Regions from separate parts of the Herminiimonas arsenitoxidans genome, predicted to be linked through region 2. Evidence: predicted binding sites of a transcription regulator. Region 2 holds the regulator's gene; each other region holds the start of a gene.
What was found. The regulator HrcA, encoded in region 2, represses chaperone genes, less so after heat shock. The targets are predictions, from matches to a motif close to TTAGCACTCNNNNNNNNNGAGTGCTAA.

Region 1 (2,272 bases), 240 kb from region 2:
TCCTGAGCGTGATACCGCAGCTTTGCTGGCGCAGTATGTACCGGCATTTGATCCACGCTTCCTCGGTTTGCGCGGCGATCTGGCAGAGACTGAAAAAACTGCTAAAGAATTCAAAGTGTTTTATCAAAAAGTACCAGGCAAAACACCGGGTAGTTACACCGTCGATCACACTGCGGGCAGCTATGTATTTGATCCAGAAGGACGAATCCGTTTGTTCATACGGCACGGGCAGGGCATAGAACCTATCGTGCAGGATCTGAAGACTTTGCTGGCAGAGAAAACCTAAAAGACAGACATAAAAAAAGGCGCTCGTAAGAGCGCCTTTTTTGTTCGCTGTTGTCTACTTAGGAGTAGGCGGCCAGCGAGCCTTTCATTTTTTTCAGAGCGACTGCCTCGATCTGGCGTATGCGTTCAGCCGATACGCCGAACTCATCTGCCAACTCGTGCAGCGTTGCGCCCGAACCATCATCGTTTGCCAACCAACGTGCTTCGACAATACGACGTGAGCGTGGGTCCAGTTTGCCTAATGCGCTAGACAGACCTTCGGTTTGCAGGCGATCGAATTGTTGCGACTCCAATACCTTGGTCGGTTCCTGCATGTCCGAAGACAGATAGGCGATAGGTGCAAACTTGTCGTCTTCATCGTCGGTAGGCGCTTCCAGTGCAATATCGCGACCGGACAGACGTGTTTCCATTTCGATGACTTCTTCACGTTTGACGTTCAAGGTTTTCGCCAATGCGTCTACTTGATCCGGAGTCATGGAATCCAGGCCGGTTTTGTGGCTGCGCAGATTGAAGAACAACTTGCGTTGTGCCTTTGTCGTTGCCACTTTCACCAAGCGCCAGTTTTTCAGGATGTACTCATGCATTTCAGCCTTGATCCAGTGCATGGAGTACGAAACCAGACGTACGCCTTGATCCGGATCGAAGCGTTTCACGGCTTTCATCAAGCCGATATTGCCTTCCTGAATCAGATCAGCGTGCGGCAAGCCGTAACCCAGATAGCCACGAGCGATCGATACGACCAAGCGCAAATGCGACAGCACGAGTTTTTGCGCAGCGCCGAGATCGTTCTCGTCGCGCAGGCGGCGTGCCAAAGACATTTCCTCTTCGTGCGTCAGCATAGGCAGGCGATTGACCGCCGAGATGTAAGCGTCAATATTGCCCAGCGCGCCAGAAAAGCCCAAAGCCAGCATATTGCTGTTTGGGATCAATGCGGTCGATGCAGATGCTGCTTTCATGCGTTCTCCTTGCTAAATTTCATTCAGAAGCTGATTTGCTGTCATAGAGCAAAATCATTTACAGGAGCTATATTAGCACTCTCTTTAAATGAGTGCTAATGAGGGTTTTATACTGCTCTCATAGCTTAAATGCTATTGCATGTCTGATCACAATTGCACTTTTCTTGTGGGAATTAGAGCCTGATTATGGGCGGAAGTTGCGCGAGGAATACGATTTCTGATGAAGATTTACATTTCTTTACAGAAAGAAAAAGGGCCTGAAAAGGCCCTTTTTTGTATGTGCTGAATGTTGGCGTCAGTGGGCGCTCACATGCGCGTATTACGCCAGACGCGCTAAATGGCGCTGCACCGACAATAACGCACCGATCAAGCCAAGGAAGGCACTGGCGGCAAGCAGGATCAGCGTGGCGATGAGATCCAGTGGCGCCAAGCGGAACTCGGATGCGTATAAACGGGCGAAGTCGGCGATAGCCGCGTTCAAGGGATTCAGGGCCACGGCAACCGCGATCAGCGCAACTGCCCCGGCGATCAGGCCTAGCAAGGCGCCGGTGTAATAAAACGGCCGACAAATGAAAGAATCGGTCGCGCCGACCAGACGTGAGACTTCGATTTCTTCGCGCTGCGTCATGACTTGCAAGCGGATGGTGTTGAAGACCACTGCGACGACGACGACGGCCAGCGTGGTAGCGAGGAAGATCAGGATCAGGCGCATGACTTGCAGCAAGGCCGCCAGACGTTCTACCCAGGCGGAATCGATTTGTACATATTCGACGCCGCTCAGCGCTTTCAGTTTTTCAACGATAGCAGTGATTTTCTTGGCGTCGCCGTCATTTTGAAAGCCGGTCATTTTGACGACGTAAGCATCAGGCAAAGGATTCGCACCCAGCGTGGTGATGGCATCGTCCAGGCCAGTTTTGTCTTTGAGCGTGCTGAGCGCTTTTTCGCGCGGGATGAATTCCAGTTTGACTGGATGCTTGGCTTCTTGCGCAATGCGTTTGATTTCAGGGCCGACGGCAGTCGCACGTTCGCGC
Region 2 (2,272 bases):
GCCATCGGTTCCGTTTCCAACGGCTTTGCTGATCTGGAGACGATAGGTCTGTCGCAGTACTTCCAGACCTCGATCGCCGCCCATCAATTCGGCAGCGCAAAACCAGGCGCTGAGATTTTTCATGCAGCATGCGAGGCACTTTCAGTTGCGCCGCACGAAGCAATTTACGTCGGCGACGATCCTACGCTGGACATTCAAGGCGCACAAAATGCCGGCTTGCAAGCGGTATGGATGAATCGCTTGGGACGCACCCTGCCTGAACATATCGTGCCCGACGCAAGCTGCACAAACTTATATGAGCTCGACGCGTGGCTAAAGCGCGCATAATGACAAGCAACCAGACGGGCTAAGTCGCAAAACTGGATGATGATCATCCGTCGTATTTTTTACACGAAAGCCCGTACGCTTGCCGCCCGGCATGGCCACTCATTACAATAGCAACACTATGCAACTCGATAACCGCGCACAAACCCTGCTGAAAGCTCTAGTCGAACGCTATATTGCGGACGGCCAGCCTGTCGGCTCGCGCGAGCTTTCCAAGATATCGGGTCTCGATTTATCGCCTGCGACGATACGCAACATCATGGCGGATCTGGAAGAAATGGGATTCGTTGCCAGTCCGCACACCTCCGCCGGTCGCGTACCAACGCCACGCGGCTACCGCGTCTTTGTCGATACCTTGCTGACGGTGCAATCCATCGATGAAAGCGCGCTCGAATCGAAATTGCAAAATTCACTGCAAACCGGTTCCTCACAAAAAATCATTTCCAACGCAGCGCAAATTCTGTCGTCGCTCTCCGAGTTCGCCGGCATAGTGATGACACCACGGCGCGAATCGGTATTTCAGCAAATTGACTTTCTGCGCCTGTCAGAAAAACGCATATTGCTCGTCATCGTCGGCCCTACCGGCGATGTGCAAAACCGCCTGCTGCTAACAGATGTCGATTATTCACCAACGCAATTAATCCACGCGGCGAATTACATTAATCAAAATTACGGCGGATTGAGTTTCGACGACGTACGGATACGTTTGCAAGGTGAATTGAAAGCTTTGCGCGACGATATGACGCGTTTGATGCAAGCAGCAGTCGAAGCGGGCAGCGATGCGATGAATGACAATAGCGACGATGTCGTGATTTCCGGCGAGCGCAATTTGCTCAGCGTGTCGGATCTTTCATCGAATATGGTGTCGCTGCGCAAACTGTTTGATCTATTTGAACAAAAAACCAGCCTGATGCAGTTGCTGGATGTCTCCAACAAGGCGACCGGCGTACAAATTTTCATCGGTGGTGAATCAAATCTGGTGCCTATGGATCAGATGAGCGTCGTTACCTCACCTTACACCGTGAACGGCAAGGTAGTCGGCACATTGGGCGTGATCGGACCGACACGCATGGCGTATGAGCGGGTAATTCCGATTGTGGATATCACGGCAAAATTACTGTCGAACGCACTCAGCCACAACAACTAATTTCAGCAAGCAGAATGCAAAAAGCCATGCCCCGTTACAGGTGCATGGCTTTTTTATAACCAGTGCCGCAGCTTATTTTTTGGTTTTTTGGCAGCTCTTGCAGTGGCCGTACAAAGCCAGCGCATGATCAGCAATTTCAAAACCATGTTCTTCGGCGATCCGAACTTGGCGTTTTTCAATTTCCGCATCGAAAAACTCTTCGACTTTGCCGCAATCCAGGCACACCAGATGGTCATGGTGGGAGCCTTCGTTCAATTCAAAAACGGCTTTGCCGGTTTCAAAGTGATTGCGTTGCAGCAAGCCTGCTTGCTCGAATTGCGTCAAAACGCGATAAACCGTTGCCAGACCGACATCTAGATTATCGTTCAGCAACATCTTGTAGACGTCTTCCGCGCTCAGGTGGCGCACCTCGGCATTTTGGAAAATATCGAGGATTTTCAGACGTGGCAGCGTCGCTTTCAGACCGCTGGCTTTTAACTCGGATGGATTGTTGGGCATGTTCTTGTTCATATTGAGGATATCTGCCTTATCATATAGCGTTTTCGTACAATTGCTCAATCCCTTGAGATTCCTTATGCAAATGCTGCCCCGCTATTCTAATCGTGCCCCAGCCATCGCTGGTACTTTTTGCCTTTTATTGGCAACCGTACTCACAGGTTGCGCATCGAAAAACCCGCTGATGGACGAGCCTGCACCCGTTGCCGCCGCTGCCAAACCGGCTGCCGCTCCACAGCAGGTTAAAGCTGCAGAAGAAAAAACCGCATCCACTGCGCCTGCTACTACAGCCGACGCAAAGCCAAC
Region 3 (2,272 bases), 140 kb from region 2:
CCAGGCCGGACAAAGGCAGCAGAATCGCGAACAGAAAAAGGAATGAGAATAGACGTTTCATCGGCGGCGAGAATAACATGCGCACGATAAATTCCGGATTTTTGCAAACGCTCAGAAACACTCAGATATAGCGCTCAAGGAATCGGCTATCCTTACGCGATGTACAAACTCATTTTGCTCGAAGACGAAAACGTATTACGACAGGAATTGGCCGAGTTCTTAACGGATCTCGGCTATGCAGTCGATGCGGTAAGCACGCTCGCCGAGTTTCAAAAAATCTACACACCCGCCAACCATCAAATGGCCGTACTCGATCTGACGCTACCTGATGGCGATGGCATGACGTTGATACGCCAATTGCGCCAGCAAGGCCATCGCATCGGCATCGTCGTACTCACCGCACGCGGTGCCATGCCGGACAAGATCGCCGGACTGGATGAAGGTGCCGACTACTATCTTGCTAAAACTGCAGACCTGGATGAACTGGCCGCTACGCTGGCAGCACTCAAGCGCCGTCTGGCACAACCTGAAGCCAGCGACTGCTGGGTACTGGAAGTCGGCCGTCGCCGTCTATTGCCGCCTGGGCAATCTGCGATTCCTCTCTCGCAGCAGGATGTCACCGTTTTACATACATTGATGGCAGCGCAAGGTGAAATCGTGAGCCGTCAAACTATCGTGCAAGCATTAGGGGAAGACTTCCTGCATTACGATCAGCGTCGGCTCGACACGCAAATGCGCCGCCTGCGCCGCAAAGCCGAAGAGTCGATTGGCATAGCCTTACCCGTCAATACTGCCCGCAATGCCGGCTACAGCTTTTTCGCCGAAGCAGTTATCCGAGCCTAAGAGCGTCTCACAGCGATAGAGAGTTACGCTGAAATGTGCGCTATGCCCCACCTTGTAGTCACAAAAACATCACTTATACAAAATCGCAAACTTCCCTATCGAGGTGAGTTCTGAGATAACTGACGTGAATTCAGACTTAAATCAATTTTGACAACAGACTTTTATATTTCCCATCACCCGCTTGAATTATTAAACAACCGTCCCTATACTTAGCACTCACCGGAAGAGAGTGCTAACAACTTTCCCCGACTGACCAACTTTCTAGTGCGGCATGTATGCACTGTAAAGCACGCTTTGCAGCCCATGCCGCAAATCACCATAACCTATTGAAAACTAAGGAGTTTGTATGAACCTTCGTCCTTTGCACGATCGCGTCATCGTCAAGCGCCTCGACCAGGAAACAAAAACTGCGTCCGGCCTCATCATTCCTGAAGCAGCTGCTGAAAAGCCTGATCAAGGTGAAATTCTGGCTATCGGCAACGGCAAGATCCTCGAAGACGGCAAAGTTCGCCCACTCGACGTTAAAGTCGGCGACCGCGTTCTGTTCGGCAAATATGCTGGCCAAACCGTCAAAGTTGATGGCAACGAAGTTCTCGTGATGCGCGAAGAAGACATCATGGCAATCGTACAAAAGTGATGCCGTTTTTCGAGCGCGACGGCCACGCCGCAGCGATCGAAATGGTGTCATCCCTAGTCGGGATTCAGTGATTCAGTCACTCAACGAATAATCAGGAGCAATCAACATGGCAGCTAAAGAAGTAATTTTCGGCGACGCAGCCCGTGCCAAGATGGTCGAAGGCGTCAACATTCTGGCCAACGCAGTTAAAGTAACCCTGGGCCCTAAAGGCCGTAACGTGGTTCTGGAACGCTCGTTCGGCGCACCAACCGTCACCAAGGATGGTGTTTCGGTTGCTAAAGAAATCGAACTCAAAGACAAATTGCAAAACATGGGCGCGCAGCTCGTGAAAGAAGTGGCTTCCCGCACCAGCGACAACGCAGGCGACGGCACCACTACTGCAACCGTATTGGCACAAGCGATCGTTCGCGAAGGCATGAAATACGTTGCGGCCGGCATGAACCCTATGGATCTGAAACGCGGTATCGACAAAGCTGTTGCAGCGACTGTTGAACAACTCGCGCTGATCGCAAAGCCATGCACAACAACCAAAGAAATCGCTCAAGTTGGCGCGATCTCGGCGAACTCGGACTACTCGATCGGCGAGCGTATCGCTGAAGCGATGGAAAAAGTCGGCAAGGAAGGCGTCATCACTGTTGAAGACGGCAAATCCCTGAACGACGAACTCGACATCGTTGAAGGTATGCAGTTTGACCGCGGCTACTTGTCGCCATACTTCATCAACAACCCAGAAAAGCAAACCGCTATTCTGGAAAATCCATTCATCCTGTTGTGCGACAAAAAAATCTCCAA

Region 1: rpoH (RNA polymerase sigma factor RpoH) is a predicted target of HrcA. The motif match lies at 1,314-1,340, and genes of this name have one in related genera.
Region 3: groES (co-chaperone GroES) is a predicted target of HrcA. The motif match lies at 1,053-1,079, and genes of this name have one in related genera.

What each region holds. Positions count from the first base shown of each region.
Region 1 covers NZ_LT671418.1:3,024,228-3,026,499, forward strand. Annotated here, with positions in the region: gene BQ6873_RS14360 (SCO family protein) at 1-286, shown strand, start outside; gene rpoH (RNA polymerase sigma factor RpoH) at 345-1,241, opposite strand; gene ftsX (permease-like cell division protein FtsX) at 1,561-2,272, opposite strand, start outside.
Region 2 covers NZ_LT671418.1:3,266,451-3,268,722, reverse strand. Annotated here, with positions in the region: gene BQ6873_RS15515 (HAD family hydrolase) at 1-327, shown strand, start outside; gene hrcA (heat-inducible transcriptional repressor HrcA) at 446-1,471, shown strand; gene fur (ferric iron uptake transcriptional regulator) at 1,544-1,969, opposite strand; gene BQ6873_RS15500 (outer membrane protein assembly factor BamE) at 2,046-2,272, shown strand, end outside.
Region 3 covers NZ_LT671418.1:3,403,193-3,405,464, reverse strand. Annotated here, with positions in the region: gene BQ6873_RS16120 (sensor histidine kinase) at 1-79, opposite strand, end outside; gene BQ6873_RS16115 (response regulator transcription factor) at 160-843, shown strand; gene groES (co-chaperone GroES) at 1,190-1,480, shown strand; gene groL (chaperonin GroEL) at 1,587-2,272, shown strand, end outside.